3 regions of the Arthrobacter sp. MP_M4 genome follow, and region 1 is predicted to be linked to each of the others. Evidence: riboswitches for the same ligand, from Rfam matches in the RefSeq annotation. Region 1 holds a riboswitch; each other region holds the start of a gene.
What was found. Region 1 has a riboswitch for S-adenosylmethionine ahead of RCH15_RS03615 (bifunctional o-acetylhomoserine/o-acetylserine sulfhydrylase). Riboswitches for the same ligand answer to the same signal wherever they lie in the genome.

Region 1 (9,443 bases):
CCCGGTGCAGGCCGTCCTTGAAGCGCTTCGGACCGAGATCTCCAAACGCCAGGAGATCCTGGCAGGCTGAGCCGCCTCCGCCGACCTGCCTTTGCCCGCTGGGCCCTTTTCGCCTGCTGGGCCGGGTACGACAACAGCCCGGCCCGTAATCCGGGGCCGGGCTGTTGTGGTGAGCTGCTGTTTACTGCCTGCTATTTTTTGCTGGCTGCAAGAAGGTCGGCGGTGCCCTGGGCGTCGGCGGCGTCGACGTCGTGCAGGGAGATTCCGCGGGTTTCCTTGAGGAAGAACACCGCCACCATGGTGACCATGCAGGCCCCGAGCAGGTAGACGGCGACCGGAGTGGATGACTTGAACTGGCTCAAGAGGGCGACAGCGATGATCGGGGCCATCGAACCTGCCACGATCGAGGTGACCTGGTAGCCCAGGGAAACGCCGGAGTAGCGCATCCGGGTCGGGAACATTTCGGCCATGATGGCCGGCTGGCCGGCGTACATGAGCGAGTGGAACAGCAGACCGATGGTGATCGCCGCGAGGATGATGAGGTCGTTCTTGGTGTCCATCATCGGGAAGGCGAAGAAACCCCAGGTGCCGCCCAGGATGGCGCCCGCCATGTAGACCGGCTTGCGGCCCAAGCGGTCGGACATGCGGCCGACCATCGGGATCACTGCGAAGTGGATGAGGTGCGCCACCAGCAGCAGGAGAAGGATGCGGGCGGTGTCCGTCTGCACAATGACCTTCAGGTAGGTGATGGAGAACGTGACCACGAGGTAGTAGAGGATGTTCTCCGCGAAGCGCAGCCCCATGGCGGTGAAGACGCCGCGCGGGTAGCGGCGGAACACTTCGCCCACGCCGTAGCCCTTCTTCTCGACGGTGACTTCCTTTTGGGCCTCCAGGAAGATGGGGGCGTCCGTGACCTTGGTCCGGATGTAGTAGCCCACCAGCACGATCACGGCGGAGAGCCAGAAGGCCACGCGCCAGCCCCAGCTGAGGAAGTCGGCGGAGGACAGCGTGGAAGAGAGAACGAACAGGACGGCCGTGGCCAGCAGGTTGCCCAGCGGAACGGCGGACTGCGGCCACGCGGACCAGAAGCCGCGGGACTTGCTGGGGCTGTGCTCGGCGACGAGGAGGACGGCGCCGCCCCATTCACCGCCAACGGCGAAGCCCTGGGCGAAGCGCAGGAAGACCAGGAGGGCCGGGGCCCAGTAGCCGATCTGCTGGAAGGTCGGGAGGCAACCCATCAGGAAGGTGGAGACGCCGACCAGGACGATGCTGAGCTGGAGCAGTTGCTTGCGGCCGAACTTGTCGCCGAAGTGGCCAAAAACGATGCCGCCGATCGGGCGGGCGACAAAACCGACGGCGTAGGTGAGGAAGGCAGCAATGATGCCGTCCAGTTCCGTGCCGGAGTTGGGGAAGAAGGCCTTGCCGAACACGAGGGTGGCGGCCGAGGCGTAGAGGAAGAACTCATACCATTCGACAACCGTGCCGGCCATGGAGGCCGTTACTACCTTCTTCAGTCCGGACGACTTGACGTCTTCCTCTTCCGGGCGCCTGGCGGCGGCTTTTTGCGTACTCATGTCGACTCCTTCGGTGTCGCCTTCGACACCCTGTGGGACCATTGGGAGGAGGGCGCTTGTGACATTGAACACGCTGCGCCATTCCCACGAGTATGAGCCTTTCAGTCCTGAGCCTCAACGGCCATTAGTGCAGAGCGCATCTGCAAAAACGCACATTGGTCGTACTTTTCTGCTCCCGGACTACCCGAAGAAGTACTGCTTAAGCTGGGCATCAAGCTGGCCGATCTCGGTCAGGAAGCCATCATGGCCGATCGGGGCCTCGATGGTGTGCACCGGAACTTTGCCTGGCAGGGCCTCGGCTAGCGCCCGGGTCTGGGTCGGGAAGTACAGGCGGTCCGAGTCGACTGCTGCCAGCAAAAATTCGGCGGTGGCCGGGGCCAGGGCCTCCGCGAGGGTACCGCGGCCCCGGCTGATGTCATGGCTCATCAGCGCCTCGGTGATGGCGATGTAGCTGTTGGCGTCGAAGCGTCGGACCAGCTTGTTGCCTTGATGGTCAAGGTAGCTTTCCACCTGGTAGCGCCCGCGTCCGGCGAGGGATCCGGCTTCCAGCGGAGCCTCCGAGTCCTGGGCGTTCCGGCCGAAACGGCCGTCCAGTTCGGCGGCCGAGCGGTAGGTGATGTGCGCGATCCGCCGGGCCAGGGCCAGGCCCGCTACCGGCTCCGGCCCGCCGTAGTAGTCCCCGCCCTTGAAGTTGGGGTCCTGCCGGATGGCGAGCGTTTGCGCCTGGGCGAACGCGATTTGTTCTGCGGTGCTGCTGGGGCCGACGGAGAACACGCCGCAGCGCTGGACCCGGTCCGGGTGGCTGACGGCCCACTCCAGGGCACGGGCGCCGCCCAGGGAGCCGCCCAGCACGGCGAACCAGCTCCGGATGCCCAGGGCGTCCGCGAGCCGGGCCTCAGCTTCTGTGGTGTCCCGCAACGTCACGAGCGGGAAACGTGAGCCCCACGGGTTTCCGTCGGGCGCCGTCGATGAGGGCCCGGTGGAGCCGTAGCAGCCGCCGAGGATGTTGATGGAGACCACGAAGTATCTGTCTGTGTCCACCGGGGCGCCCGGTCCCGCCAGTTGCTCCCACCAGCCGGGTTCGTCGCTGTCGCCCCGGGTGACGTGGGTGTCCCCCGTGAGGGCATGTTCGATCAGGACCGCGTTCGAGGCCTCCGCATTGAGGGTGCCCCAGGTTTCGAAACCGAGGACGACCTCGGGCAGCGAGGAGCCGCATTCGAGCGCGAGGGATCCGATGGGTAAGTACTGGACGGTCCCGTCGGGAACGGAACCGTCCGGGGCGGAGGAGGGCTTGCTTGCGGGGGCACCGGTGCGGGTGACGGCAATCGTCATGTGAGGACCTAACTTCGCGCTTGCCCGCCGTCAGCTGACCGGCGGGCCAGGTCTTCACCCGGGGCACCCCGCCGCAAAAGGAGGGTTGCCGGCCAGCAAGCCGGGGCTGTCACTGGCACTCATGACCTCCCCTGAGTCTACGAAACCCATTGCCGGAATGGCGAAGATTGTGACTTCCATGTGACAGCCGGGCCACTCAGTGCCGAATGGATCAGGCGGTCTTCGCTGCCCGGAAGCCGGCATCGAGGTCCGCGATGATGTCATCGATGTGCTCAAGCCCCACCGAGAGCCGGACCAGGCCGGGGTGGACGCCGGCGACGGCCTGCTGCTCCGGGGAGAGCTGGCTGTGCGTGGTCGACGCCGGGTGGATGACCAGGGAGCGCACGTCGCCGATGTTTGCCACGTGGGAGTGCAGTTCCAGGGCGTCGACAAAGCGTTTTCCGGCGTCCGCTCCCCCGGCGAGGTTGAAGGAAACGACGGCGCCTGTCCCCTTGGGCCCGTACTTGCGGCCGCGCTCGTACCAGGGGCTGGACGGCAACCCGGCATAGGCGACGGATTCGACGTCGTCGCGCGCTTCCAGCCATCCGGCCACTTTGACGGCGTTGGCGACGTGCCGTTCCATCCGCAGGCTGAGGGTCTCGATGCCCTGGGCGATGAGGAAGGCATTGAACGGCGAAACGGCGGAGCCGAGGTCCCGCAGCAGCTGGACACGGGCTTTGAGGATAAAGGAGAGGTTGGCGCCGAGGGCACCGTCGGCACCGAGATCGCGGGCATAGACCAGGCCGTTGTAGGTGGGGTCCGGGGTGTTGAAGCCGGGGAACCGCTCCGGGTCCTTGCTGAAGTCGAAGTTGCCGGAGTCCACGATGACGCCGGCAATCGCCGTTCCGTGACCGCCAAGGTACTTGGTGGCGGAATGCACCACGATGTCCGCGCCCCACTCAATGGGCCTGATGAGGAACGGCGTGGACAGGGTGTTGTCCACAATCAGCGGCACTCCGGCTTCATGGGCCACCTGGGAGATGCCCTCAATGTCCAGCACGTCCTGGCGCGGGTTGGAGACCGCTTCGCCGAAGAACAGCTTGGTGTTGGGCTGCACCGCATTCCGCCATTGCGCCAGGTTGTCCGGGTCCGCCACGAACGTTGTGGAGATACCGAACTTCTTCAGGGTGTGTGCCAGCAGGTTATAGGTGCCGCCATAGAGACTGGGGCTGGCCACCACATGGTCCCCGGCCTCGGCGACGTTCAGGATCGCGAGCGTTTCCGCGGCCTGTCCGGAGCTGAGCAGCAGGGCTGCGAGTCCGCCTTCCAGGCTTGCCACGCGCTGCTCCACGGCGTCCTGGGTGGGGTTGCCGATCCTGGTGTAGATCGGCGCCAGTTCGGCCAGCGCGAACCGGTTGGCGGCGCTCTCGGCGCTGGGGAAGACAAACGACGTCGTCTGGTAGATGGGCAGCGACCGGGCGCCGGTGGCGCTGTCCGGCTCCTGGCCGGCGTGGATCTGGCGGGTTTCAAAGGACCAGGCACTTGACATGGAACAACTCCTAAAGGGCCGGGCACAGTCTGCCCGGCAACCTTCCGGCCCGGGCGGCACTGGCGCCGCGCTTGCCCCCCGGCGGGCGCCGGACGGCCAGGTCTTCACCCGGGGCACCCCACCGCGAGACGAGGGTTGCCGGCCAGCAAGCCGGGGCCGTGCGCTGGCACTCATGACCTGACCCCAGTCTAGGAACCGGTTCAGGCGGTGGATAGCTTTGTGACGAACAAGTCGTGGCCGGGGATGGGCCCCCGGGCGGCGCTTCCTGTCATCGTGGCGGGCCCCCGCGGGCGCTCTGAAAGCCGTCCCGCGGGTCATTCCATCCGGTTAGGGCACCCTAAGCTGAGAGGCGCATCACAAAGTGCCAAGATGAGGGCATGCGCATGGATCACGTCTCTTACGCCTGTGAACAAGATGGCCTCGCTGCCACCACCAAACGAATTGCGTCTGCCCTCGGCGTGGAAGCCGTGAAGGGCGGAGTCCACCCCCGATTCGGGACCCGCAACATGATCATTCCGCTCGCGGGACACAAGTACGTCGAGGTGGTGGAGGTGCTGAACCATCCCGCCTCGGACAAAGCGCCCTTCGGCCAGGCTGTCCGCGCCCGGTCGGCGGCGGGCGGCGGATGGATGGGCTGGTGCGTGGAAGTGGACGATCTCGCCCCGTTCGAGGAGCGGCTGGGACGCGCCGCCGTAAACGGCAACCGCAAGTTCCCGGACGGCCGCGAACTGGTCTGGAAACAGATCGGCATTCTCGGCCTCATCGCCGATCCCCAGGTCCCCTACATGCTTAGGTGGGAAGGCGATCCGGAACTCCACCCGTCCAAGGCCTACGAGAGCAACGTCAAGATGTCCGCCCTCACCATCGCCGGCTCCGCAGAGCGCGTCACCGAGTGGCTCGGCGTTCCGGTGGAGAAACCGCTCGAGGACGTGGCCGTGAACTGGCTCGCTCCGCGCGGTACACCGGGCATCCTCTCTGTCACCTTCGAGACGGTCTCCGGAGCAGTCACCATCTGACGCTTTTCCGCCCCACCACTTCGGCCGCCATCAGCGGGTGCCAATGACGCCACCCCCGATGGCGGCCGAATTCGTTAAACGCCAATCCCGGGAACCGCCGGGGTCTGGAGCCAACGAACCTCAGCCCAGGCCGATCGCCTTACCGAAAAGACTAAAGCCGACGAACGCCACGATGTCCAGCATGGCGTGGGCGATCACCAGCGGCATCACCCGGCGGGTGCGCGTGTAGATGAATGCGAAGATGACGCCCATGATGGCGTTGCCGACGAAGGGACCGAAGCCCTGGTACAGGTGGTAGCTGCCTCGCAGCATGGAGCTTGCAAAGATTATCAGGGGGACGCTCCAGCCGAGCTTGCCCAGCCGGTCCACCAGGTAGCCCACCACGATCACTTCCTCCACGATGCCGTGCCGGACCGCGGAGAGGATGAGCACCGGCACCGTCCACCAGTAGGAGTCCAGCGCACTGGGGATAATCGCCGTCGTCATCCCAAGCGCCCGGCCTGCGGCGTAGAGACCCAGCGACGGGATTCCGATGAGCGCGGCCAGGCCCAGGCCCTGGAGCAGGTCCTTGCCGGGGCGCGCGAAAGTGAACCCAAGCTTGCCGCAGGCTGCGGCGGCCGTGCGGTGTTCGGCGAGGAAATAGATCACCAGTGCCACGGGCACCAGGGCAAAGATGATGTCCAGCAGCTGGTAGGTGAGGTCAAAGTACTCCCGGGTGCTTTGCGAGCGGTTCAGCGTGGAGGTCGCTTCCGCCAGGGGCGCCCGGGTCATTTTGTCCAGCAGCTGCACCACCGAATACACGGCTGACTGCCCCAGCGACAGGCCCAAAACTATCCACACTTCTATCCGCAGCCGACGGCGCGAGGGAACCAACATGTTCCTATCTTGCCCGCAGTTACCGGTAGTTTCCTGAAACCGCCCGTTGCTAAAGGATGCGCCCCGGCCGGGCCTATGCTTGGTGGTTATGAGTGCGCCCGGGAAAATCATTATGATCCGGCACGGCCAGTCCGCGGCCAACGCCGATACCTCGATCTACAACAGGGTCCCGGATTACCGGATCCCGCTGACGGAGCTCGGCATCGGGCAGGCCCGGGCGGCCGGCGAAGAGGTCCGGCGGCTGCTGGACGGCACGCCGGTCTGCGTCTACGTCTCGCCCTACCTGCGGGCCTACCAGACCCTGGAGGCGCTCAATCTCGGCCCGCTGGTGGAGCGGGTGATCGAAGAGCCGCGGCTTCGCGAGCAAGACTGGGCCAATTTCCAGATCACCGGCGAGATTGAGGACCAAAAGGAACTCCGCAACGCCTACGGCCACTTTTTTTACCGGTTCCGGGAGGGCGAGTCCGGCTCCGATGTCTATGACCGGATCTCCTCCTTCATGGAAACGTTGTACCGCCACTGGTCCCGGCCGGACTACGCACCCAACGCTTTGTTCGTTACCCACGGGCTGACGATGCGGCTGTTCTGCATGCGCTGGTTCCATTGGTCGGTGGAGTACTTCGAATCCCTCAACAACCCCGACAACGCCGAGGTCCGCACCCTGCACCGCAGCACGGACGGCAAGTACGAGCTGGATAAGCCGTTCAGCCAGTGGGAACCCAGACGGGTCGATGAGACCGTCCTGGATGCCCCGCCGATGTTCTTCTAGCCGCCACGGGCTCTTCCCGGACAGTTCGTGGTCAGCGGGCGCGTTCCCCGGCCCGCCAGACGGCGTGCGTCAACGGCATGCCGGGCCGGTAGGCCAGGTGGGTGGCGGACGGGGCGTTGAGAAGGTGGAGGTCCGCGCGGTGCCCGACGGCGATCGACCCGACCGCGCGTTCGCCGGCGGCGTCCTTCCCGCATTCCCGGCCGAGGGCCAGCGCCCCGCCGTACGTGGCCGCGCGCACGGCCTCGTGGACACTGAGCCGCATCTGCAGCACGGCCGTGGTGACGCCGAACGCCATCGAACTCGTGTAGGACGTGCCCGGGTTGCAGTTGGACGCCAGCGCGAGCTGCACACCGGCGTCGAGCAGCTCCCGGCCAGGTGCCAGCGGTTGCCGGGTGGACAGGTCGCAGGCCGGCAGGCACGTGGCCACCGTCCCGCGGCCGGAGCCTCCGCCGGCGTCCCAGCCGGACCAGCTGGCGGCAAGGGCGCCGATGTCGGCGCCGGAAAGGTAGTTCACGTGGTCCACGCTGGCGGCGCCGAATTCCACTGCGAGCCGCACCCCGGGGCCCTCACCCAGCTGGTTGCCGTGCACCCTCAAGCCCAGCCCCGCGTCCTTGCAGGCCTGGAGCACCCGCCGCGACTGGTCCTCGGTGAAGGCCCCCTGCTCGCAGAAGACATCGGCCCAGCGCACAAACGGCCGGACGGCCGATAGCATGGGGCCGCATACCAGCTCGGTGTAATCCTCCGCGTCCATTCCTGCCGGCACCAGGTGCGCGCCAAGGTAAGTGACTTCGTCAGCCACCGTGGAGGCAATCCGGGCGCTGCGGGCCTCGTGCTCCACGTCCAGGCCGTAGCCGGTCTTGGTTTCGAGGTAGGTGGTGCCCTGGGAGACGGCCTCGGCGACCCGCCCCATGGCCAGGCGGGTGAGGTCGAAGTCGCTGGTGGCCCGGGTGGCCCCCGTGGTCACGGCTATGCCGCCGGCGCTGTAGTTCTCCCCCGCCATCCGGGCCTCGAATTCGGCCGTCCGGTCGCCGGCGAAGATCAGGTGGGTGTGCGAGTCGACCCAGCCCGGCAGCATGGCTCGGCCGCCCGCGTTGACGGCTTCGTCGGCGGCGGGCGCGTCAGCGGCCCGGCCCAGCCAGGCGATGCGTTCGCCCTCAATCACCACGGCCGCGTCCTTGAGGACCCGGTGTTCGAGGTCCTGGGTCATCAGCTCGGCAAGGTTGGTGATCAGGGTGCTCATGGGTCCATTCTTCAGCGCCGGATGGACCAGCGCGTGGCCGCCAGCGCCTCCGCTGTCCGGGATGCCGGACCGGGGGGTGCTGCGTGGCCGGCGCCCTGGCCTGCGAGGATCAACCTTGCGGCCAGCTCGGCGATGCCGGAGGAGGTCTGGAAGCCGTAGCCGCCCTGTCCGGCGAGCCAGAAGAACCCGGCGGCTTCGGCGTCGAACCCAACGACCGGGATGCCGTCGGCCGCTTCGGTGCGCAGCCCGGTCCAGGCCCGGCTGACGGTGCCGATCCCCATCGTCGTAACGGTGTTGAGCTGAGTAATCAGCGCCTCAATGTCGCCGGGGTTCGGCCGGGCGTCTTCGGGGCCGCTCGGCACCGTTTCGGACGGCGAAATCAGCACCTGCCGCCGCCCGTCGGGCCGGAAGTAGAAGCTGTCGGTCGATGCCACCATCGGGCAGCCTTGCGGCAGGGGATGTTCGACGTCGACAATCGCGGCCGTGCGCCGGTAGGGCTGCAGGCCGAGCTTTTCGACGCCGCTAAGCACCGCCAGCTCGTCCGCCCAGGCCCCGGCGGCATTGACCACGACGGCGCTCTGCAGGGCTTCCTGCCCGGCACCGAGCTCCCAGCCGGACCCGAGGCGCTGTGCCGAATGGACCTTGGCGCCGGTGATAATGTCCACGCCGCCTTCGACGGCCCGCTCCCGGTGGTCTTCGAGCAGCAGGGAGGCGTTGCAGGCGAAGGATCCCGAATCCAGGCCGGCAGCGGTAAACGAGTCCGGCTTCAGCGCGGGACAGATCTCCAGCGCCTCGGCGTGGCTGATCTGCTGCATGAACCCGCTGGACTGCTTTTGGACGGCGTCCTCGTCTCCGATCAGCATGAACCGGCGCGGCGAGAGCACGGGTTCGGGCCGGGTGCCCTCGTGGATGCCGATAAGCTCCAGCGTGCGCATGGTCAGCTCCCGGACCACGGGCGGGCCATAGCTGGGAATCAGCTGCCGGGCCGAGCGCGCGGAGGTGTGGTAGCCCAGTGACTGCTCGGCTTCGAGCAGGGCCACGCTGCATTTCCCGGCAAGGGCGGAGGCAAGGGACAGGCCGGCAATGCCGCCGCCGACGATCACAACAT
Region 2 (9,443 bases), on a different contig from region 1:
CCGGAAGCACCTCGGGGCCGGCACCGTGCCCGTGGTGGACACCTGGTGGCAGTCCGAGACCGGCGCCACCATCCTCTCCCCCGCGCCGACGGACACCGAGTTCAAGCCCGGCTGCGCGGCCCGGCCGCTGCCCGGCGTCAGCGCCCGGATCGTGGACGACGCCGGCAATACCGTCCCGCCCGGCGTCCAGGGCTTTCTCGTGGTGGACGCGGCCGGTCCCGCCATCGCCCGGACCGTGTGGGGCAACCCGCAACGCTATTTCGACTCCTACTGGCGGCAATACGCGGAACGGGGCTGGTTCCTCGCCGGCGACGGCGCGAAGTACGACGCCGACGGCGACATCTGGATTCTCGGGCGGGTGGATGACACCCTCAACGTCTCCGGGCACCTGCTCTCCACGATCGAGATTGAATCGGCCCTCGTCTCGCACCCGGACGTGGTGGAGGCCGGCGTCTGCCCCGTCGCGGACCCGAAGACCGGCCACGCGATCGTCGCGTTCGTCGTCCCCACCCGTCCCCTCCCCTCACAAGTCCCCACCGGCTCCCAGCCTTCGCCACCACAGGCAGGGTCCCTCGCCGGCGTGGGCCCGAACTCGCTGGCCGAGGAACTCCGCAACCACGTCGCCAAGGCGATCGGGCCGATCGCCAAGCCTCGCGACGTCGTCATCGTCGAGGATGTGCCGAAGACCCGCAGCGGCAAGATCATGCGCCGGCTGCTGACCCAGCTGTTCGAAGGAACCACGCTTGGAGACACCACCTCGCTGCAGAACGAACCGTCGATCGCCGGCATCCAGGCCGTCCTGCGTGACCGCAATGCCACACCCGATACACCCCGGAAGTAAGGAACTCCTATGACAGACATCAGCAACGTCGCCCGTCTTTCCGATCCGCTCAAGTTCGCCTACTGGGTCCCGAATGTCTCCGGCGGCCTGGTGGTCTCCACCATCGAACAGCGCACCGGTTGGGACTTCGACTACAACAAGAAACTGGCGCGGATCGCGGAGAACTCCGGCTTCGAGTACGCCCTGACCCAGACCCGGTACGCCGCCTCCTACGGCGCCGACAAGCAGCACGAGGCCACCTCGTTCAGCCTCGCGTTGCTCGCCGCCACGGAGCGGCTCAAGGTGATCTCCGCCGTCCACCCGGGCATGTGGCACCCCGGTGTGCTGGCGAAGTTCATCATCACCGCGGACCACATTTCCAACGGCCGCGCCGCCGTGAACATCGTCTCCGGCTGGCTCAAAGCAGAATTCGAGAACTTCGGCCTCGAATGGCTCGAGCACGACGAACGCTACGTCCGCACCGAGGAGTTCATCCGGGTCCTCCGCGGGCTGTGGACCGAGCAGGACTACAGCCAGGCCGGCAAGTACTACAACATCGCCGATTTCACCCTGCAGCCGGCACCGGTGGACGTGCCGGGCCGGGCGCACCCGGAAATCTTCTTCGGCGGCAACTCCACCGCCGCGCAGGCCACGGCCGGCCGGGTGGCGGACTGGTACTTCTCCAACGGCAAGGACCTGGAGGGTTTCAAGGAGAACATCGCCGGCGTCGTCGCCGCTGCCGCAGAGACCAGGCGCGGTACCGAAGGCGCCCTCGCTGCCGCTTTATCCTCTCCGAGGTTTGGCCTGAACGGCTTCGTGATCGCCCGCGATTCCGAGAAGGAAGCCCGCGATACCCTCCGCGAGATCGTCGCGAAGGCGCACAAACCCGCCGTCGAGGGGTTCCGCGCCGCGGTCCAGGAAGCCGGGGCGTCCACGAAGGACGGCAAGGGCATGTGGGCCGACTCCAGTTTCGAGGATCTGATCCAGTACAACGACGGTTTCAAGACCCAACTGATCGGCACCCCGGAGCAGATCGCCGAACGGATCGTAGAGTATAAGAAAATCGGCGTGAACCTGTTCCTCACCGCCTACCTGCACTTCCAGGAGGAGGTCGCAGCGTTCGGCCAGGACGTCTTGCCGATCGTCCGCGAACTCGAGGCCGACCTGGCCCGCAAGCACGGCACGGAACTGGACCTGTCCGGGATTCCGGCCACGACGATTAAGGTGGACGCATAATGGCTGACCGTAAGTTCGGGTTCCGTACCCGCGCCCTGCACGCCGGCGGCACCCCCGACGCCGAGCACGGCGCCCGGGCCGTGCCGATTTACCAAACCACTTCCTTCGTGTTCAAGGACACCCAGGACGCCGCCAACCTCTTTGCGCTGCAGAAGTACGGCAACATCTACTCCCGGATCGGCAACCCCACGGTGGCCGCGTTCGAGGAGCGCATCGCGTCCCTGGAGGGCGGCATCGGTGCGGTGGCGACGTCCTCGGGGATGGCCGCGGAGTTCATCACTTTCGCCGCGCTCACCCAGGCCGGTGACCACATCGTGGCAGCCTCCCAGCTTTACGGTGGCACGGTAACCCAGCTGGACGTCACGCTGCGCCGCTTCGGCGTCGACACCACGTTCGTCCCCGGCACCGATCCGGCGGACTACGCCGCTGCCATCCGGGAGAACACCAAGGCGATCTTCGTCGAGGTGGTGGCCAACCCGTCCTCCGAGGTCCAGGACCTTGAGGGGCTGGCCAAGGCAGCGCACGACGCCGGCATCCCGCTCGTCGTCGACGCCACCTTGAGCACGCCGTACCTCGTGCGGCCGATCGAACACGGCGCGGACATCGTTATCCATTCCGCCACCAAGTTCCTCGGCGGCCACGGCACCACCCTCGGCGGCGTGATCGTCGAAAGCGGCCGGTTCAACTGGGGCAACGGGAAGTTCCCGACGATGACCGAGCCGGTGGCCTCCTACGGCAACGTCTCCTGGTGGGGCAACTTCGGCGAGTACGGCTTCCTCACGAAGCTCCGCTGCGAGCAGCTGCGGGACATCGGACCCGCCCTGTCCCCGATGTCCGCGTTCCAGCTCCTGCAGGGCGTGGAGACCCTTCCGCAGCGCCTGGACGAACACCTCAAGAACGCCCAGGCCGTCGCGGAGTGGCTCGAAGCGGACGAACGTGTGGCCTACGTGAACTACTCGGGCCTTCCCTCGCACCCGTACTTCGAGCGGGCCCGGAAGTACCTTCCGCTCGGACCGGGCTCGGTGTTCTCCTTCGGCGTGAAGGGGGGCCGCGCGGCCGGGCAGACGTTCATCGAGTCCCTGCAGCTGGCCTCGCACCTGGCCAACGTCGGCGATTCCCGGACCCTCGTCATCCATCCCGGGTCCACCACCCACCAGCAGCTCAGCCCGGAACAGCTCGAGTCCGCCGGCATCCCGGAGGACTTGGTCCGGATCTCGATCGGGCTGGAAGACCTCGAGGACATCCTCTGGGACATTGACCAGGCCCTGGACGCTGCAACGGTGGCAGCCCCTGATGCCTCCGCCCGCGGCGTACACACGCCAGAGGCTGACGCCTGCACGATCGGAGTTAACGCGTGAGCACCGAAGAAGAACGTACCTGGACCGAGCCGTCCGCCCCGGAGCGGCTGGCCCTGCTGCGGCAGGCAACGTCGATCGCAATCGTGGGCGCCTCGGACAAACCGTCCCGGGCGAGCTACTTCGTTGCCACCTACCTGCAGTCCTCCACGCGCTACAAGGTGTATTTCGTAAATCCGGTGGTGAAGGAGATCCTGGGCCAGCGAACGTATGCCTCGCTCGCGGACCTGCCGGAGAGCCCGGACATCGTGGACGTGTTCCGCAAGCACGATGACCTCCCGGGGGTCCTGGACGAGGCCGTCGCGGCAGGCGCCAAAACGCTCTGGCTGCAGCTGGGCTCGTGGCACGAGGACGTGGCGAAGGAAGCCGAGGCGGCCGGGCTCGACGTCGTGATGGACCGTTGCGTGAAAATCGAGCATGCCCGGTTCCACGGCGGACTGCACCTGGCCGGCTTCGACACCGGCGTCATTTCGTCCAAACGGCAGGTCCTGGCCTAACCGCGCCCGCGCCGGGCCACCGAACTCGCGGCACGCGTGCGGGCTCGCCATAACGAAACGGCGCGCCGCACCTTGCCCCACGTTCCCGCCGAACTCGCGGCACCCGGCCAAACGACGGCGGCGGGCCACCTTTTCAGGTGACCCGCCGCCGTCGTGCGTTAGCTTCGGATGCGTCAGTCGTTGATCAAATCGTTGATCACGATGGTCTGGTCGCGGTCAGGACCGACGCCGATTGCCGAGAAGCGCGTGCCGGAGAGCTTTTCCAGGGCCAGCACGTAGTTTTTGGCGTTCTCCGGGAGGTCCTCCAGGGTGCGGGCGCCGGTGATGTCCTCGGTCCAGCCCTCGAAGTACTCGAAAATCGGCTTGGCGTGGTGGAAATCGGTCTGGGTCATCGGCATTTCCTCGTGCCGGACGCCGTCGACGTCGTAGGCCACGCAGACCGGGATCTGTTCGATGCCGGTGAGGACGTCGAGCTTGGTGACGAAGTAGTCCGTGAAGCCGTTGACGCGCGAGGCGTGGCGCGCCAGCACGGCGTCGTACCAGCCGCAGCGGCGCGGCCGGCCGGTGTTGACACCAAATTCACCGCCGGTCTTCTGCAGGTACATGCCCATCTCATCGAACAATTCGGTGGGGAACGGGCCGGCGCCCACGCGGGTGGTGTACGCCTTGATGATGCCGATGGAACGCGAGATCCGGGTGGGGCCGATGCCCGAGCCCACGGAGGCGCCGCCGGCCGTCGGGTTCGAGGAGGTCACAAACGGGTAGGTGCCGTGGTCGACGTCCAGGAACGTGGCCTGGCCGCCTTCCATGAGGACCACCTTGCCCTCGTCCAGGGCGGTGTTCAGCACATAGGTGCTGTCAATGACCAGCGGGCGCAGACGCTCGGCGAAGGACAGGAAGTACTCCACGATCTCGTCCACCTCGATGTCGCGGCGGTTGTAGACCTTGACCAGGAGTTCATTCTTCTGGCGCAGCGAGCCTTCGACCTTCTGGCGCAGGATGGAGGCGTCAAAGACGTCCTGGACGCGGATGCCGAGGCGGGCCACCTTGTCCATGTAGGCCGGTCCGATGCCCCGGCCGGTGGTGCCGATGGCGCGGCTGCCCAGGAAACGCTCGGTGACCTTGTCCAGCACCTGGTGGTACGGCGCCACGAGGTGGGCGTTTGCGGAGACGCGCAGCTTGGAGGTGTCGGCGCCGCGGGCTTCGAGGCCGTCGATTTCCTGGAACAGCGCTTCTAGGTTCACCACGCAGCCGTTGCCGATAACCGGGACCGCGTTGGGGCTCAGGATGCCGGCCGGAAGGAGCTTGAGCTCGTACTTCTCACCGCCTACGACGACGGTGTGGCCGGCATTGTTGCCGCCGTTGGGCTTGACGACGTAGTCGACTCGGCCACCAAGCAGGTCAGTGGCCTTGCCTTTGCCTTCGTCGCCCCATTGGGCTCCGACGATCACGATTGCTGGCATGGGATCCTCCCCCATTCGTTCGGGCCAAACCGCAGGTGTCCCGCAGCTTAGCGCCGTTCATGAGAATGCCCCGAATCTACCGCTGTGCTCTTTCGATCAACGCCAGTTTCCGGGGCTCTTACCACCCAAGTTTAGCCGATGGCGGTGACAGCAGCTCATTTGCCCGGCCACTGGACTTCCGCCGGGCCGCCGGCCTCCTCGGCTCCACCTGCGCAGTGTCCAGCTTGCGGAACTTCGTGGGACAGGCTTGCGCGGGTCGGCCGGTTCGAATTAGGTAGGAGGTGACCATCCCGAGCGGCCGAGGGACCTGGACCATTGACGCCGCAGCAACCCTGCCCGCGCACACCACTGTGACGGCAAAGGTGCTACCGCCAGGACCGATGGAAAGGACGCGCTCCCATGCCGCAGAACACCGACCATATCCGCGCCACCCATGCAGGCTCGTTGCCCCGCACGCCCGAGCTCATCGCCGCGAACGAGGCCAAAGAGTCAGACGGCATCACTCCCGAGTTCCTGGACCTGCTGGAAACCTCCGTGGTGGACATCGTGCAGCGCCAGAAGGATCTCGGCATCGACATCCCCAACGACGGCGAATACGGGCACACCATGTCCAGCGCGGTTGATTACGGTGCGTGGTGGAATTACTCCTTCAGCCGGCTGGGCGGCCTGGAACCGACGGACGTGGACCGCTGGGCGGACGCCGCCGTGCACCGCTCCAGCCCCGGCCACATCGTGCTGACCTCCTTCCCGGACCGCCGCGACCGGCAAAAATTCAACGACGCCTACAACGATCCGTCCTCCGGGATCCTGGCGCACCGCAGGTCCGTCACGCAGCCGAAGATCGCCGGCCCGCTGAGCTACACCGGCCAGGCCCTGGTGGGGTCGGACATCGCCAACCTCAAGACCGGCCTGGCCGCAGCCGGGCTGTCCGAGGGCTTCGTCGCGTCCCTGTCCCCCGGCTCCTGCGCACGCGTCGCCAATGAGTATTACACCTCCGATGAGGAGCTCCTCTATGCCTGCGCCGATGCCATGCGCGAGGAGTACAAGGCCATCATCGATGCGGGGCTCACTGTCCAGCTCGATGACCCGTCGCTGGCCGAAAGCTGGGACCAGATCAACCCGGAGCCGAGCCTGGCGGACTATCTGAAGTTCATCCAGCTCAGGGTTGAGGCCACCAACTGGGCACTGCGCGATCTTCCCCAGGACCAGATCCGTCTGCACGTGTGCTGGGGCTCCTGGCACGGACCGCACACCACCGACATTGACCTCGCGGACATCATCGGTTCCGTCATGCAGGTCAACGCGGGGGCTTACTCCTTCGAGGCCGCCAACGTCCGACACGAACATGAATGGCGGGTCTGGGAGGACACCAAACTGCCCGACGGAAAAGTCATTATTCCTGGCGTCGTTTCCCACGCCACCAACGTCGTCGAGCACCCGGACCTGGTGGCTGACCGGATCGTGCGTTTCGCCGAATTGGTGGGCCGGGAAAATGTGATTGCCTCCACAGACTGCGGTCTCGGCGGCCGCGTGCACCCGCAAATCGCCTTTGCCAAGCTGGAATCCCTGGGCGAGGGAGCCCGCCGGGCAACCGCCCGGCTCTGGTAGCCGGCCCCACGGCCGGTCCGTCATTTCGCAGGGCTTGATAGACTAATAAGGATCGACCAGGAATCGGTCCACACCACATTTTCAAACCACACCGTAATTGGCGTGCCCGCGTACGGTCTGGGAGCTTCACCAAACCTGCAGGAGACTCAGCAATATATGACAGCCTTGGCCACTGAAAATTCCCGCGAGCAGCTTTTGAGCCGCCGCTACGAACCTAGCGTCGCAGCCGTAAACGAGCTGTGCGACACGCTGCAGGCCACCAAAGCTGGCATGAACGTCTCCTACGTGGACCCGATCCACGACGTCGACGAGTGCCGCATCATCAGCCTCTTCTCCAACATCGGAACCGAGGACGAGTCGGGTTTCATCACGGCCGGCGACGAAGAAGCGGCCACCCGCCTGTTGGGCGTCCACTGGAAGCTGGGCCTGCGTCCTGAGTACGTGATGCCGTGGAACGTTCACCCCTGGTACGTCCCGGGCGAGCCCAACGGCAAGTTCACGCCGGACCAGATCTCCGCCGGCCTCAAGCCGCTGCTGAAATTCCTTGCCGTGGTGCCCCGCGCCTCGGTGATCGTGGCCCACGGCACCGAAGCCAACCGCCTCGCGAACCTGCTCCTGAAGACCGAGGTGCCGATGATCTGGCGCCGCGGCCTCAAGACCTACAAGGTCCGCTCGCTCAGCGGCCGTGCCTTCGCCGGCACACCTGCCCGGCAGGAGCAGTACCTGGAGGAAATGGGCACCGTCTACGCCGACGCCATGGCCCGCACAGGGCTGGCAAAGACCAGCTGATCCCACCCGCAACGAATGACGGCGGGCGCCCACCTTCTGGTGGACGCCCGCCGTCATTCGTTTAACTGCAACGCGGTGTTAGCGCTTTTCGGCTTCGATCGCTGCCCTGGCGGCGGGATCGGAGTCCTTGAGGAATTTCTCGATCCGCTCCGGTTCCTCGGCCTCGCCGATCGCGGCGGAGGCGCGGCCCAGCGAGTACAGGGCGCGCAGGAACCCGCGGTTCGGTTCGTGCTCCCAGGGGATGGGCCCGACACCGCGCCAGCCGTTGCGCCGCAGCGAATCCAGTCCCCGGTGGTAGCCCACGCGGGAATAAGCGTAGGAGTCGATGGTCCGGCCTTCACTCCACGCTTCCTCAGCCAGCACGGCCCAGAGCAGCGAGGACGTCGGGTGCTTTTCCACCAGGTCCAGGGCTTCCTGGCCGGCGTCCAGCGCCGCGTAGACTTCGGTTTCGGCGGGCAGGTGCGTCGGCTCCGGACCCATCAGGTTCCGGCGGAATTCGTCCGACATGCCTAGAACGTCTTGCCGGTGGAGCCGAGCTGCTGGGCAGCCTCCACGACGCGGGCAGCCAGGCCGGCCTCGGCGGAGGCGCCCCAGACGCGCGGATCGTACAGCTTCTTGTTGCCCACCTCGCCGTCGACCTTCAGCACGCCGTCGTAGTTGCGCAGCATGTGGTCCGCGACCGGGCGCGTGAAGGCGTACTGGGTGTCGGTGTCGATGTTCATCTTGATGACACCGTAGGAAACGGCGTCCGCGATTTCCTTCTCGGACGAGCCGGATCCGCCGTGGAAGACGAGGTCGAAGGGGTTCGGTTTGCCGATCTTGGCGCCCACCTGCTCCTGGATATCCTTGAGGATTTCCGGGCGCAGCTTCACGCCGCCGGGCTTGTACACGCCGTGCACGTTGCCGAAGGTCAGCGCCGTGATGTAGCGGCCGTTCTCGCCGGCACCGAGAGCGTCGATCGTGGCGAGGGCGTCCTCGACGGTGGTGTAGAGCTTGTCATTGATGGCGTTCTCGACGCCGTCTTCCTCACCGCCGACGGTGCCGATCTCGACCTCGAGGATCATTTTCGCGGCAGCGGTGCGCTCGAGCAGTTCGCGGGCAATCCGCAGGTTTTCCTGCAGGGTCTCAGCGGAGCCGTCCCACATGTGCGAGTTGAAGAGCGGGTTGCGCCCGGCTTTGACCTCGGCCTCCGACGCGGCCAGCAACGGCAGGACGAAACCATCCAGCTTGTCCTTAGGGCAATGGTCCGTGTGCAGGGCGATGTTGACGCCGTAGTTCTTGGCCACTTCGCGGGCGAACGCGGCGAAGCCCAGGGAACCGGCCACCATGTCCTTGGTGGAGGCGCCTGACCAGTAAGCGGCGCCGCCGGTGGAGACCTGGACGATGCCGTCGGACTCGGCCTCGGCGAAGCCGCGGAGGGCTGCATTCAGGGTCTGGGAGGAGGTGACGTTGACGGCTGGAAAGGCAAAGCCGCCCGTCTTAGCGCGGTCGATCATCTCGGAGTAGATCTCTGGGGTTGCAATGGGCATGCTGACTCCTAAAGTGAATTTCGTCTGCGGGCTGGTGACCCTGGAGTGAACCTCGTCGGCTACGGTCCATCCTAGTCATGACTGCGCCGGTGGCAGTGTTTCCGGTCACCCGGGCCTGTAATACTCGCCTGCGGGCCCGGACCCGG
Region 3 (9,443 bases), on a different contig from region 1:
GGCGTGTGGCGCCGGGCCATTGCCACGGCGGTCAGCGAATACCGGCGCAGCCATCTGCCCGGCGGCGGTGCCACTGAGGACGACGAGCTGGTCGTGAAACTTCTGGTGACCCGCGGCGTCGAAGGCGCGGCGGGGCCCACGTGCTGGGTGCAGGCGTCGGTCCCCGGCGCCGCCGGACGGCGCCAGCGCGAAACCGGCATTGACGTCCTGCTGCTGGACCGCGGCTACGACAGCGAAGTCGGGGAACGCGCCCCCTGGCTGCTCATGGGCGCCAAGACCCTCTCCTACGCCGTTAACATGGCAGCGCTTCGCTACGCGCACGCGCACGGAGCCGATGACGTGATCTTCACCTCCGCGGACGGGCGGGTGCTGGAGGGTCCGACGTCCACCGTCCTGCTCGCACATCTGGACACGGACGGCGACGGCGCCGGCGGGGTGCGCACGGTCCGGCGGCTGATCACGCCGCAGCTCGACAGCGGAATCCTGCCCGGCACTTCGCAGGGGGCCTTGTTCACCGCGGCCAAGGCGGCCGGCTGGGAACTGGGCTACGGCCCGTTGGAGCCGCGTGACCTGTACGACGCCGACGCCGTCTGGCTGATCTCGAGCATCCGGCTGCTGGCTCCCGTCAACCGCATCGACGGCCGGGAAATCGGCACGCCGGAACTGCGCCAGCAGCTCACCGCGGAGCTCAACGCGCTGTACGCCACCATCGAATAAAGCTCCCGGGCCCGCCGGGGACGGTGCGGTTCAGCCCTTGGCGAGGGCTTCGTCGACGATCCGGGCCAGGTCCGCGGCTGCGTCCTCGGTGACTCCGGGGCCTGATGCCACCGCCGCGGCCGTCAGCGCACCGCTGAGACCCATGACGGTGACAGTGGTCTGGGTCTGCCCGGTCGGCAGGGTCTGGATGCCCATGGTCGAGAAGGACTTTTCCGCCGACGTCGCGATGTCCAGGACTTTCGTTTCGCTGGCGACTTTTTGGCCCTGGAGCTCCATGGTGAAGCTTGCGCATTTCTTGCTCCCAGCTACCGATTCGTCCAGCTTGGAGCGTTGCAGGTCCGGATCCTGGACAGCCACGACCGTGACGACGGTGACCACCTGGTCCGCGGCGGACTGGGACACGCCGCTGGCATAGCTGCTTCCCTCCGGGATCTGGCTGTTGCTGTCCACCACCGCCGCGCACTCGGGCGGGGTGATCGCGGCCGTGGCGATCAACTTCTTCGCCGTGGCGATGCCTTGCTCCAGCTGGTCGGCGGATACGGCGGTGAACCCGGCGCCGCGCTCGTCCGTGAGCCCGGCAATGATCTGCGCGAGATCCCCGGCCGCATAGGCCTTCACCGTCGCGGCCGGCGACGGCGCGGAGGACGGGCCCGCGGCCGGGGATGACGGGTCAGGTGTGGTCGGCGAAGCCGGGGCCGCGGCCGAGGACGGACCGCCCGGGGCTGAAGGCGCCGGAGTGCCGCCGCAGCCTGCGAGCGCCAAAGCGGTCGAGAGCAGCAACGCTGCCGGAGTGATGGTGCGCAGAATCATGGAGTTCCCCAATTTCACTGTAATGGTGTCATGCACCGCATCGGGCGCGGCAGTCGTGAGCTTACGATATCCGGTCCGTGAAAAACACGACCCCGCCTGCGGAGGTGTTGGAGGCCTCCTGAGAGCTTCACGTTAAGTCTGAGCCCTAACGATTGGCCCCAATAGCGGCTACCGCTCCGTTGCATTTCTTTTGTCGGTTCGTCACCTTTTCTCCGTTCCGGCCCGTTACTTAACATGACGGCGGCAACCGTGCGGGCCGGCGTCCCGGGTGTTAGGTTTCTGGTGAGTAATGAGAACCGGCGCCAAGCCCTGACTGGCCGGACGGCAACCCTCCCTTTCGCGGCGGGGTGCCTCAGGTGAGTACTCGGCATATCGACCAATCGAGCTGCAAGCGTGAAAGAAGGAGATCCGTCGTGCCTGACGCGTCCGCCCCCGCAGTACCCATACCGGCACCAGCCCCGACCCCGGCGATTGCCGGCACGAGCGGGAAGAAGCTGGCATACCGCCTGTTCACCGGCCCCGACGACCGTGCATTTTGCGAGCGCGTCTCGGCCGCCCTCGCCGCGGGCTACGTTTTGCACGGCAGCCCGGCCGCCACGTTCAACGGCAGCGACGTCGTCGTGGCCCAGGCTTTGGTGCTGCCGGCGGCGATCGCCAGCGCCGATGCCGCCGTCGCCAACGCCGTGGGCGGCCTTGGGTTCGCCGGAGAAATTGACGGAGACTTCGACGGAGAGGGCCACGCGTGAGCTACGCCGGAGACCTCAGCCCGCACGAGGCGTGGGCAAAGCTCGAAGACGGCGCCCTTCTCGTGGACGTCCGCACCGAGGGCGAATGGGCCCATACCGGCATCCCGGACACAACCGGGACACCGCACCCGCCGCTCTTCCTGCAGTGGAATCTGGCCGGCGGCATCCCCAACCCGCAATTCATCGCGCAACTGCAACAACTCGCTGCCGAGGCCGGCAACACCGAACTTCTCTTCCTGTGCCGCTCGGGCGTCCGGTCCATTGCCGCAGCGCACGCAGCCACCGACGCCGGGTTCACTTCCTACAACGTCCTCGAAGGCTTTGAGGGCGAACCCGACCGGCAGGGGGAACGGACCGTCAACGGCTGGCGGAACCGCGGCCTGCCCACGAGCGCGGAAAATCACTAAATGGCTTTCAATCCCGAGGCCGGGGGCTGGAGCGCCGGCACCCAGGCTGTCCGTGGCGGCCTGGACCGGACAGGTTTTCAGGAAACCGCCGAACCGATCTTCCTGAGCTCCGGATTCGTCTATGAATCCGCGGCCGCCGCCGAGCGCGCCTTCACCGGCGAGGACGAACGCTTCGTCTATTCCCGCTACGGCAACCCCACGGTGGCCACCTTCCAGGAACGGCTCCGGCTGCTCGAAGGCACCGAGGCCTGTTTTGCCACCGCCTCGGGCATGTCCGCGGTCTTCACCGCGCTTGGGGCCCTCCTGGCCGCCGGCGACCGGGTGGTAGCAGCCCGCTCGCTGTTCGGCTCGTGTTTCGTGATCCTCAGCGAGATCCTGCCCCGCTGGGGGGTGCAAACGGTCTTCGTCGACGGACCGGATCTGGAGCAGTGGCGCTCAGCGCTCTCAGAACCAACGACGGCGGTCTTCTTCGAGTCGCCGTCGAACCCGATGCAGGAAATCGTCGATATCGCCGCCGTGAGCGAGCTGGCGCATTCCGCCGGGGCGACGGTCGTCGTTGACAATGTCTTTGCCACTCCCCTGTTGCAGCGCTGCGGGGAACTCGGCGCGGATGTGATCGTCTATTCGGGAACCAAGCACATCGACGGCCAGGGCAGGGTGTTGGGCGGCGCGGTTCTGGGCACCAAGGAATTCATCGAGGGACCGGTCAAGCAGCTCATGCGCCACACCGGCCCGGCGCTCTCCGCCTTCAACGCGTGGGTGTTAACCAAGGGCCTGGAGACCATGGGCCTGCGGGTAACCCATTCCTCCGCTTCGGCCCTGCGGCTGGCCGAGTGGCTGGAGGAGCAACCCGGCGTCAGCTGGGTCCGGTACCCGTTGCTGCCTTCCCATCCGCAGCACGAATTAGCCGCCCGGCAGATGAAGGCCGGCGGCACCGTGCTGACTTTCGAGCTCTCCCCGTCCCCCGGCAGGTCAGCGAAGGAGGCCGCGTTCGCGCTGCTGGACGGGCTGCGGATCATCGATATCTCCAACAACCTGGGCGATTCGAAGTCCTTGATCACCCATCCCGCCACGACGACGCACCGCGCCATGGGGCCGGAGGGCCGGGCCGCGATCGGTCTGAGCGACGGCGTGGTGCGCCTCTCCGTGGGCCTTGAGGACCTCGAGGACCTGATCCGCGACCTCGGCCAGGGCCTCAAGCAGATCTAGTCGCGCCCGGCCGCCGCGAGCAGGCAGTTCGCGGCTATGTTTTCGGGCGGTACTGCCGCGAAATGCGGTCCCAGCGTCACGGGCTCAGGCGCGCCGGACGCTGCCCAGCGGGACGTCGTCCGGCGGCGTCCCGCTGTCCGTTCCCTGCGTGGTCACGTCGACGGCCCGGTCTACGACGGCGGGCAGCCCGCCGGTGGAGAACGGCTCCCGCTGCAGCTGGGATCCGGTGCCGTGCGCCAGGATTCGGCTGATACCGTGCCGCACCAGGTCCAGTTCGCCCTGCTCCTGAAGCACCGGGGCCACGAGGTCCACCAGCGCCCGGACCACTTCCCCCGCCGGAGCCGGGTTGAAGGTCCCGAAGTCCAGCAGGTGCCCGCGGAGTCCACAGTTGCTGGCCTGCCACGCAGCCATCCGCAGCAGCAGCGTCGGCACCGGGGCCGGATCCACTCCGTCATTCCATTCCCGCGACGCCGATTCGACCAGGGCACGCACCAGAACAGCGATCAGCGCTGCGTCCTCGGCCCGCAGGCACACATCGGCAACCCGGATCTCCAGCGTGGGGTGATGCCGGCACAGCCGCGAATCAAAATAGACCATCCCCTCGTCCATGAGGACGCCGGTTTCCACCAGCCGGGCCACAACCCGGCGGTAGGCCGGCAGACTGCCGAAGATCATGGTGGGACCCGATCCGGGCCAGCGGTTCCAGGCCTGGGTGCGGTAGCTTTCGAATCCTAACTCCACGCCGTTCCAGTACGGGGAGTTCGCGCTGAGGGCAATAAGCACGGCAAGCTTGTCCCGGATCCGGTCCATCACCGCCACGCCCTCCTCTGGGGAGTCCACCAGGACGTGGACATGCAGCCCGCACGTCAATTGGTTCCGGACAGTGAGCCCGAAGCGCTGCTGCATGGTCATATAGCGTTGCTTCGGCGTCAGGTGCGAGGCGGAACCGAGCGGAGAGGTCGCGAGGGCAGCGACGCGGCCCCCGTGCAACCGGGCAGCGCGGTCCGCGCGGGCCCGGCCGCACCGGAGCTGCCCAAGCAGTTCCAGGTAACCCAGGCACGGCCGCGTCTGGGTTTCGATCTGTTCGAGCTTGAGCTCGAAGCTGAAGTCGGGATCCGTGTGTTCCGCCTGCGGCAGCGGTCGGGCATCCTGCCCGGTACGGCCGGGGGCCGGCCCTGGCGGGAGCAGGCAGGGCAGCACCACGTCGGCGAGGGGCAGCGGCCTCCCGGTTCCGGGATCCACGATGAGCAGTTCTTCCTCCACGCCGAAGGTGCGCATGGTTCTATTGTGCGGCAGGATCCGCCGAAACCATCAGTCCTGGAAGTACTCGATCTTTGCTCCGATGGTGTTGAGCCGTTCGGCCAGGTCCTCGTAGCCGCGCTCGATCACGTAGATGTTGCGCAGTTCGGAGACTCCTCGGGCGGCGAGCATCGCCAGCAGCAGGCAGGCCGCGGGGCGGAGGGCAGGCGGGCAGCCGACCTCGGCCGCACGCCATTTGGTCGGCCCGTTGACGTAAATCCGGTGCGGGTCCAGCAGCTGCACCTGGGCGCCGAGCTTGTTCAGCTCGGTCAGGTAAATCGCCCGGTTGTCATAGACCCAGTCGTGGATCATCGTCTGGCCTTGGGCGTTTGCGGCGATTACAGCGAAGAAGGGCAGGTTGTCGATGTTCAGCCCGGGAAACGGCATGGGGTGGATCTTATCTTCCGGAGCGCGCAGTTCCGAGGGCCGGGTGGTGACGTCCACCAGCCTGGTGCGGCCGTTCCGGGCCACGTATTCCCCGGACACCTCCAGGTGCTGGCCCATTTGCGCCAGCGTGGCGAGCTCGATTTCCATGAATTCGATCGGCACGCGCCGGACCGTGACTTCCGAGTTCGTGACGATGCCGGCGGTGATGAGGCTCATCGCCTCGATCGGGTCCTCGGAAGGGAAGTATTCCACGTCCACGTCGACCGACGGACGGCCGGTGATCTTCAGCGTGGTGGTTCCCACTCCCTCGATCCCGATGCCCAGCATCTGCAGGTAGAAGCAGAGGTCCTGGACCATGTAGTTGGGGCTTGCGTTGCGGATGATCGTGGTGCCGCTGCGGTGGGCGGCGGCCATGATCGCGTTTTCGGTTACGGTATCACCGCGTTCGCTGAGCACGAAGGAACGGTCGTGCCCGTCCGACGGCGGAGCCTGCACGGCATAGAAGCCGGACTTCGCGTCGACGCTGAGCCCGAATTGGCGCAGGGCCTGCATGTGCGGCTGCACCGTGCGGGTGCCCAGGTCACAGCCGCCGGCGTACGGCAGCCGGTATTCCCCGGCTTCGTCCAGGAGCGGGCCCAGCAGCATGATGACGCTGCGGGTCCGGCGGGCCGCTTCGATGTCCATCGAGTCCAGATCCAGCGTGACGGGACGGCGGATCTGCAGGTCGTTGGCGTTCAGCCACGTGCAGTCGACGCCGATGCTCGTCAGGACCTCGACAATCCGGTTGACCTCCTCGATCCGCGCCAGGCGGCGCAGGATGGTGGTGCCGCGGTTGATCAGGCTGGCGCAGAGCAAGGCGACGCCGGCATTCTTGCTGCTGTTGACGTCCACGGAACCGGACAGGGTCCTGCCGCCCTCGACCCGGAGATGCGTCATCGCAGGCCGTCCCACCTTGACGATGCTCCGGCCGAAGATCGCTTCCAGCCGCTGGATCATCTTCAGGCTGAGGTTTTGCTTGCCCTGTTCCATGCGGGCGATGGCGCTCTGGCTGGTTCCCAGCTCGGACGCGAGCTGCCCCTGGGTCCACCCCTTTTGTCCGCGGGCTTCGCGGAGCAGGGCGCCAACATGTTCAGCAGTCTCTTGAGTCATTCCAAGAAAATATCATGCATGACGTATTGTCGCCGGGCATTCCCGCTGTTTTGCCGTGAATGTCACAGTGATACCCGCATTGTGCGATACCGACGTCAGTGCTGTGCGAGGAAGACCATGTTCCAGGTTCCTGCCGCCAGCGCAGTGGCGACGGCGGCACCAGCGATCAGCAGCCCGCCAAGAGCCACCCAGAGATCCAGGGCGCTGAAGGTGGACCGACGGGCCCAGGTGCGTTGCTCGCCGCCGAAGCCCCGGGCCTCCATGGTGACCGCGAGGCGGGAAGCCCGGCGGACGGCCTGGACCAGCAATCCGAAGCTCTGCCCGAGGGTGGCGCGGAGACGTTGCAGCGGATTCCCGTGGGAGCCCACGCCGCGGGCGCGGCGCGCCATCCCGATGGTCTGCCACTCCTCGGCCATCAGGCCGACGAGCCGCATCGCGGCCAGCGTCCCCAGGACGAAGCGGTGCGGCAGTCCCGCTCTCTGGGCGAGGGCGTCCGCCAGGTCCGTAGGATCTGTACAGCTCATCAGCAATATTGCCGGAAGCGCGATGGCCAGACCACGGATCAGAAAGCCGAGCCCGAGTTCGAGGGACCCTTCGCTGATCGACCAGATTCTGGCGTCGAGCAGGATGCTCCCGTGGTCCGGTGCCAGGATGGTGGTGCTCCAACCACCTAACGCCGCGGCCAGGATCAGCGGCCAGCCCCGCTGCCAGAGCCGGCCGGGTGTCAGCCCGGCCAGCGGAAGCAGCGCCAGCAGCAGGGCGAGCGCCACCGAGGCGGACACCCAGTCGATGGACAGCGCCAGCACGATCGTGATGAGCATGACCGCAGCGAATTTCGCCAGGGGGTTGGACCGGGTCAGCAGGGCGTGGTTTCCGCCCACCGTCAATTCCTGCCTCATGGCGTGGCAACCTTCCCGGGGGTCCCGTGTCCGGCGTCGCGCGGCTCAGGGCCGCCGGGTTCAGCCACCGGGAGCCGCAGTTCGGTGCCGCCAAGGACCTCGCTGAACTCGGCATCGTGCGTCACGGACACGACGGCGGTGCCGCCGTCGAGGAGTTCGGAGAGGAAGGAGGCCAGTTCGGCCCAGGTGTTGGCGTCCTGGCCGAAGGTGGGCTCGTCCAGGATCAGCACCCGGGGATGGGCTGCGAGGACGGTGGCGACGGACAGGCGCCGCTTCTCACCGCCGGAGAGCGTGTAGGGATTGGCGTCCACGAGCTCAGTCAGCCGGAGCCGCGCCAGCAGTTCGTCCACGCGGTCTTCGCCTCGGCCCAGGTGCCGGGGCCCGAACATCAGCTCATCGATCACCCGGCCGGTGACGAACTGGTGTTCGGGTTCCTGGAACACGGTGCCGATCCTCGCGATCAGTTGCTGCGCCTTCCACCGGTAGGGATCGATTCCGGCGCCTGCGCCTAGCTCCAGGGTGGCGGAGACCTTGCCCGCCACAGGCGCGAGCAGGCCGGCGAGGGTCAGGGCGAAGGTGGATTTCCCTGAACCGTTCGGTCCGGTGATGGTCAGCGCTTCTCCCGCGCGGACCTGGGCGGTGATCCCCTTTTGTACGGGCACCGGCGGAATCGGCCGGAAGCCGCCGCGGAATCCCGCTCGCCCTGGCCGTTCCCGGGAGACGGCCAGGTCCTCCGCTGCCAGCAGCAGATGGCCCGCGCCTTTGACGCCGGAACCCGGTTCAGCGGACAACGTCCGGCGCGCCCTGGCCGGCGGCACGTAACCGGGCACCCAGACGCCTGCGGCGGTGAGCAAATCCCGCGCCTGCGCCAGGACCCGGTCCGGTGGCCCGTCGATCAATACGGCGGACTCCGTGGCCGAACCGCGCTGCAGCACCACGATCCGGTCCACGAGGTCCTTCCAGACCGCGACGCGGTGTTCCACCACCACCAAAGTGGCGCCGGTCTTGTCCAGGCAGCGGCCGACGGCGTCGCGGACTTCCAGGACGCCGGCCGGGTCCAGGTTGGCGGTGGGTTCGTCCAGCAGGATCAGCCCGGGCCGCATAGCGAGGATCCCGGCGAGCGCCAGCCGCTGCTTCTGACCGCCGGACAGTGCCGACGTCGGGTGATTCAGCGGCAGCCCGCCCAGCCCGACGTCCTCGAGCGCTTCCGCCACGCGGGGCCAGATGTCCTCTGGCGCGACGGAGAGGTTTTCCGCGCCGAAGGCGACGTCATCGCCGAGCCGCGAGAGTACCACCTGGGTCTCCGGGTCCTGCTGCATTAAACCGGCCCGGCCGCGCGCTGCCCGGGGCGCGGCACCGTCGATCAGCAGGCTGCCTGACTCGTCCGCGTCGTTCCCGTCGTCCGCAGGATCGCTGCCGCGGCCGGCCTCCCCGGTGGAGCTGTCGCCGAGCACCCCGGCCAGGGCATGAAGCAACGTCGATTTGCCGGCACCTGAAGGGCCCAGCAACAGCACCCGCTCCCCCGGCTGGATGTCCAGGTCCAGGCCCCTGATGGCGGGCCGGGGCCTGCCGGCGTGCCGCCAGCCCCAGCCGCGGGCAGTGACCGCGGCTGGGCGGGCGGCGTGGTCTGCCGGCATCAGGAGAACACTGGTTCCGATGCCGCCTTCCGGGACGCGAAGGAAGCCAGCACCCCGGTCCTGGCCAGGCCGCGGGTGGCGAGCCAGGACAGTCCGCCGGCGATCACGGCCCCGGAAATGGCGCAGAAGATGATGTAGGCGAATTTGTCACCGGCTTCGTAGGCGACGTTCCAGCCCCACGGG

Region 2: linked by a shared signal. The riboswitch ahead of RCH15_RS14920 (cobalamin-independent methionine synthase II family protein) and the one ahead of RCH15_RS03615 (bifunctional o-acetylhomoserine/o-acetylserine sulfhydrylase) in region 1 are both predicted to bind S-adenosylmethionine.
Region 3: linked by a shared signal. The riboswitch ahead of RCH15_RS12590 (DUF1737 domain-containing protein) and the one ahead of RCH15_RS03615 (bifunctional o-acetylhomoserine/o-acetylserine sulfhydrylase) in region 1 are both predicted to bind S-adenosylmethionine.

What each region holds. Positions count from the first base shown of each region.
Region 1 covers NZ_JAXCHX010000002.1:258,158-267,600, reverse strand. The annotation lists gene RCH15_RS03630 (LysR family transcriptional regulator) at 1-70, shown strand, start outside; gene RCH15_RS03625 (MFS transporter) at 192-1,574, opposite strand; gene metX (homoserine O-acetyltransferase MetX) at 1,755-2,906, opposite strand; SAM riboswitch class IV at 2,918-3,033, opposite strand; gene RCH15_RS03615 (bifunctional o-acetylhomoserine/o-acetylserine sulfhydrylase) at 3,118-4,434, opposite strand; SAM riboswitch class IV at 4,497-4,612, opposite strand; gene RCH15_RS03610 (VOC family protein) at 4,812-5,450, shown strand; gene RCH15_RS03605 (CPBP family intramembrane glutamic endopeptidase) at 5,571-6,326, opposite strand; gene RCH15_RS03600 (histidine phosphatase family protein) at 6,415-7,095, shown strand; gene hutI (imidazolonepropionase) at 7,127-8,335, opposite strand; gene RCH15_RS03590 (NAD(P)/FAD-dependent oxidoreductase) at 8,347-9,443, opposite strand, start outside.
Region 2 covers NZ_JAXCHX010000023.1:4,462-13,904, reverse strand. The annotation lists gene acs (acetate--CoA ligase) at 1-841, shown strand, start outside; gene sfnG (dimethylsulfone monooxygenase SfnG) at 851-2,056, shown strand; gene RCH15_RS14935 (O-acetylhomoserine aminocarboxypropyltransferase/cysteine synthase family protein) at 2,056-3,414, shown strand; gene RCH15_RS14930 (CoA-binding protein) at 3,411-3,908, shown strand; gene RCH15_RS14925 (adenylosuccinate synthase) at 4,082-5,371, opposite strand; SAM riboswitch class I at 5,654-5,758, shown strand; gene RCH15_RS14920 (cobalamin-independent methionine synthase II family protein) at 5,771-6,979, shown strand; gene RCH15_RS14915 (uracil-DNA glycosylase) at 7,136-7,768, shown strand; gene RCH15_RS14910 (DUF3151 domain-containing protein) at 7,847-8,275, opposite strand; gene fbaA (class II fructose-bisphosphate aldolase) at 8,278-9,297, opposite strand.
Region 3 covers NZ_JAXCHX010000016.1:47,023-56,465, reverse strand. The annotation lists gene RCH15_RS12600 (aminodeoxychorismate lyase) at 1-717, shown strand, start outside; gene RCH15_RS12595 (hypothetical protein) at 748-1,527, opposite strand; SAM riboswitch class IV at 1,813-1,927, shown strand; gene RCH15_RS12590 (DUF1737 domain-containing protein) at 1,998-2,273, shown strand; gene RCH15_RS12585 (rhodanese-like domain-containing protein) at 2,270-2,680, shown strand; gene RCH15_RS12580 (O-succinylhomoserine sulfhydrylase) at 2,681-3,889, shown strand; gene RCH15_RS12575 (glutamate--cysteine ligase) at 3,974-5,167, opposite strand; gene RCH15_RS12570 (UDP-N-acetylglucosamine 1-carboxyvinyltransferase) at 5,201-6,724, opposite strand; gene RCH15_RS12565 (energy-coupling factor transporter transmembrane component T family protein) at 6,820-7,623, opposite strand; gene RCH15_RS12560 (ABC transporter ATP-binding protein) at 7,620-9,260, opposite strand; gene RCH15_RS12555 (ECF transporter S component) at 9,260-9,443, opposite strand, start outside.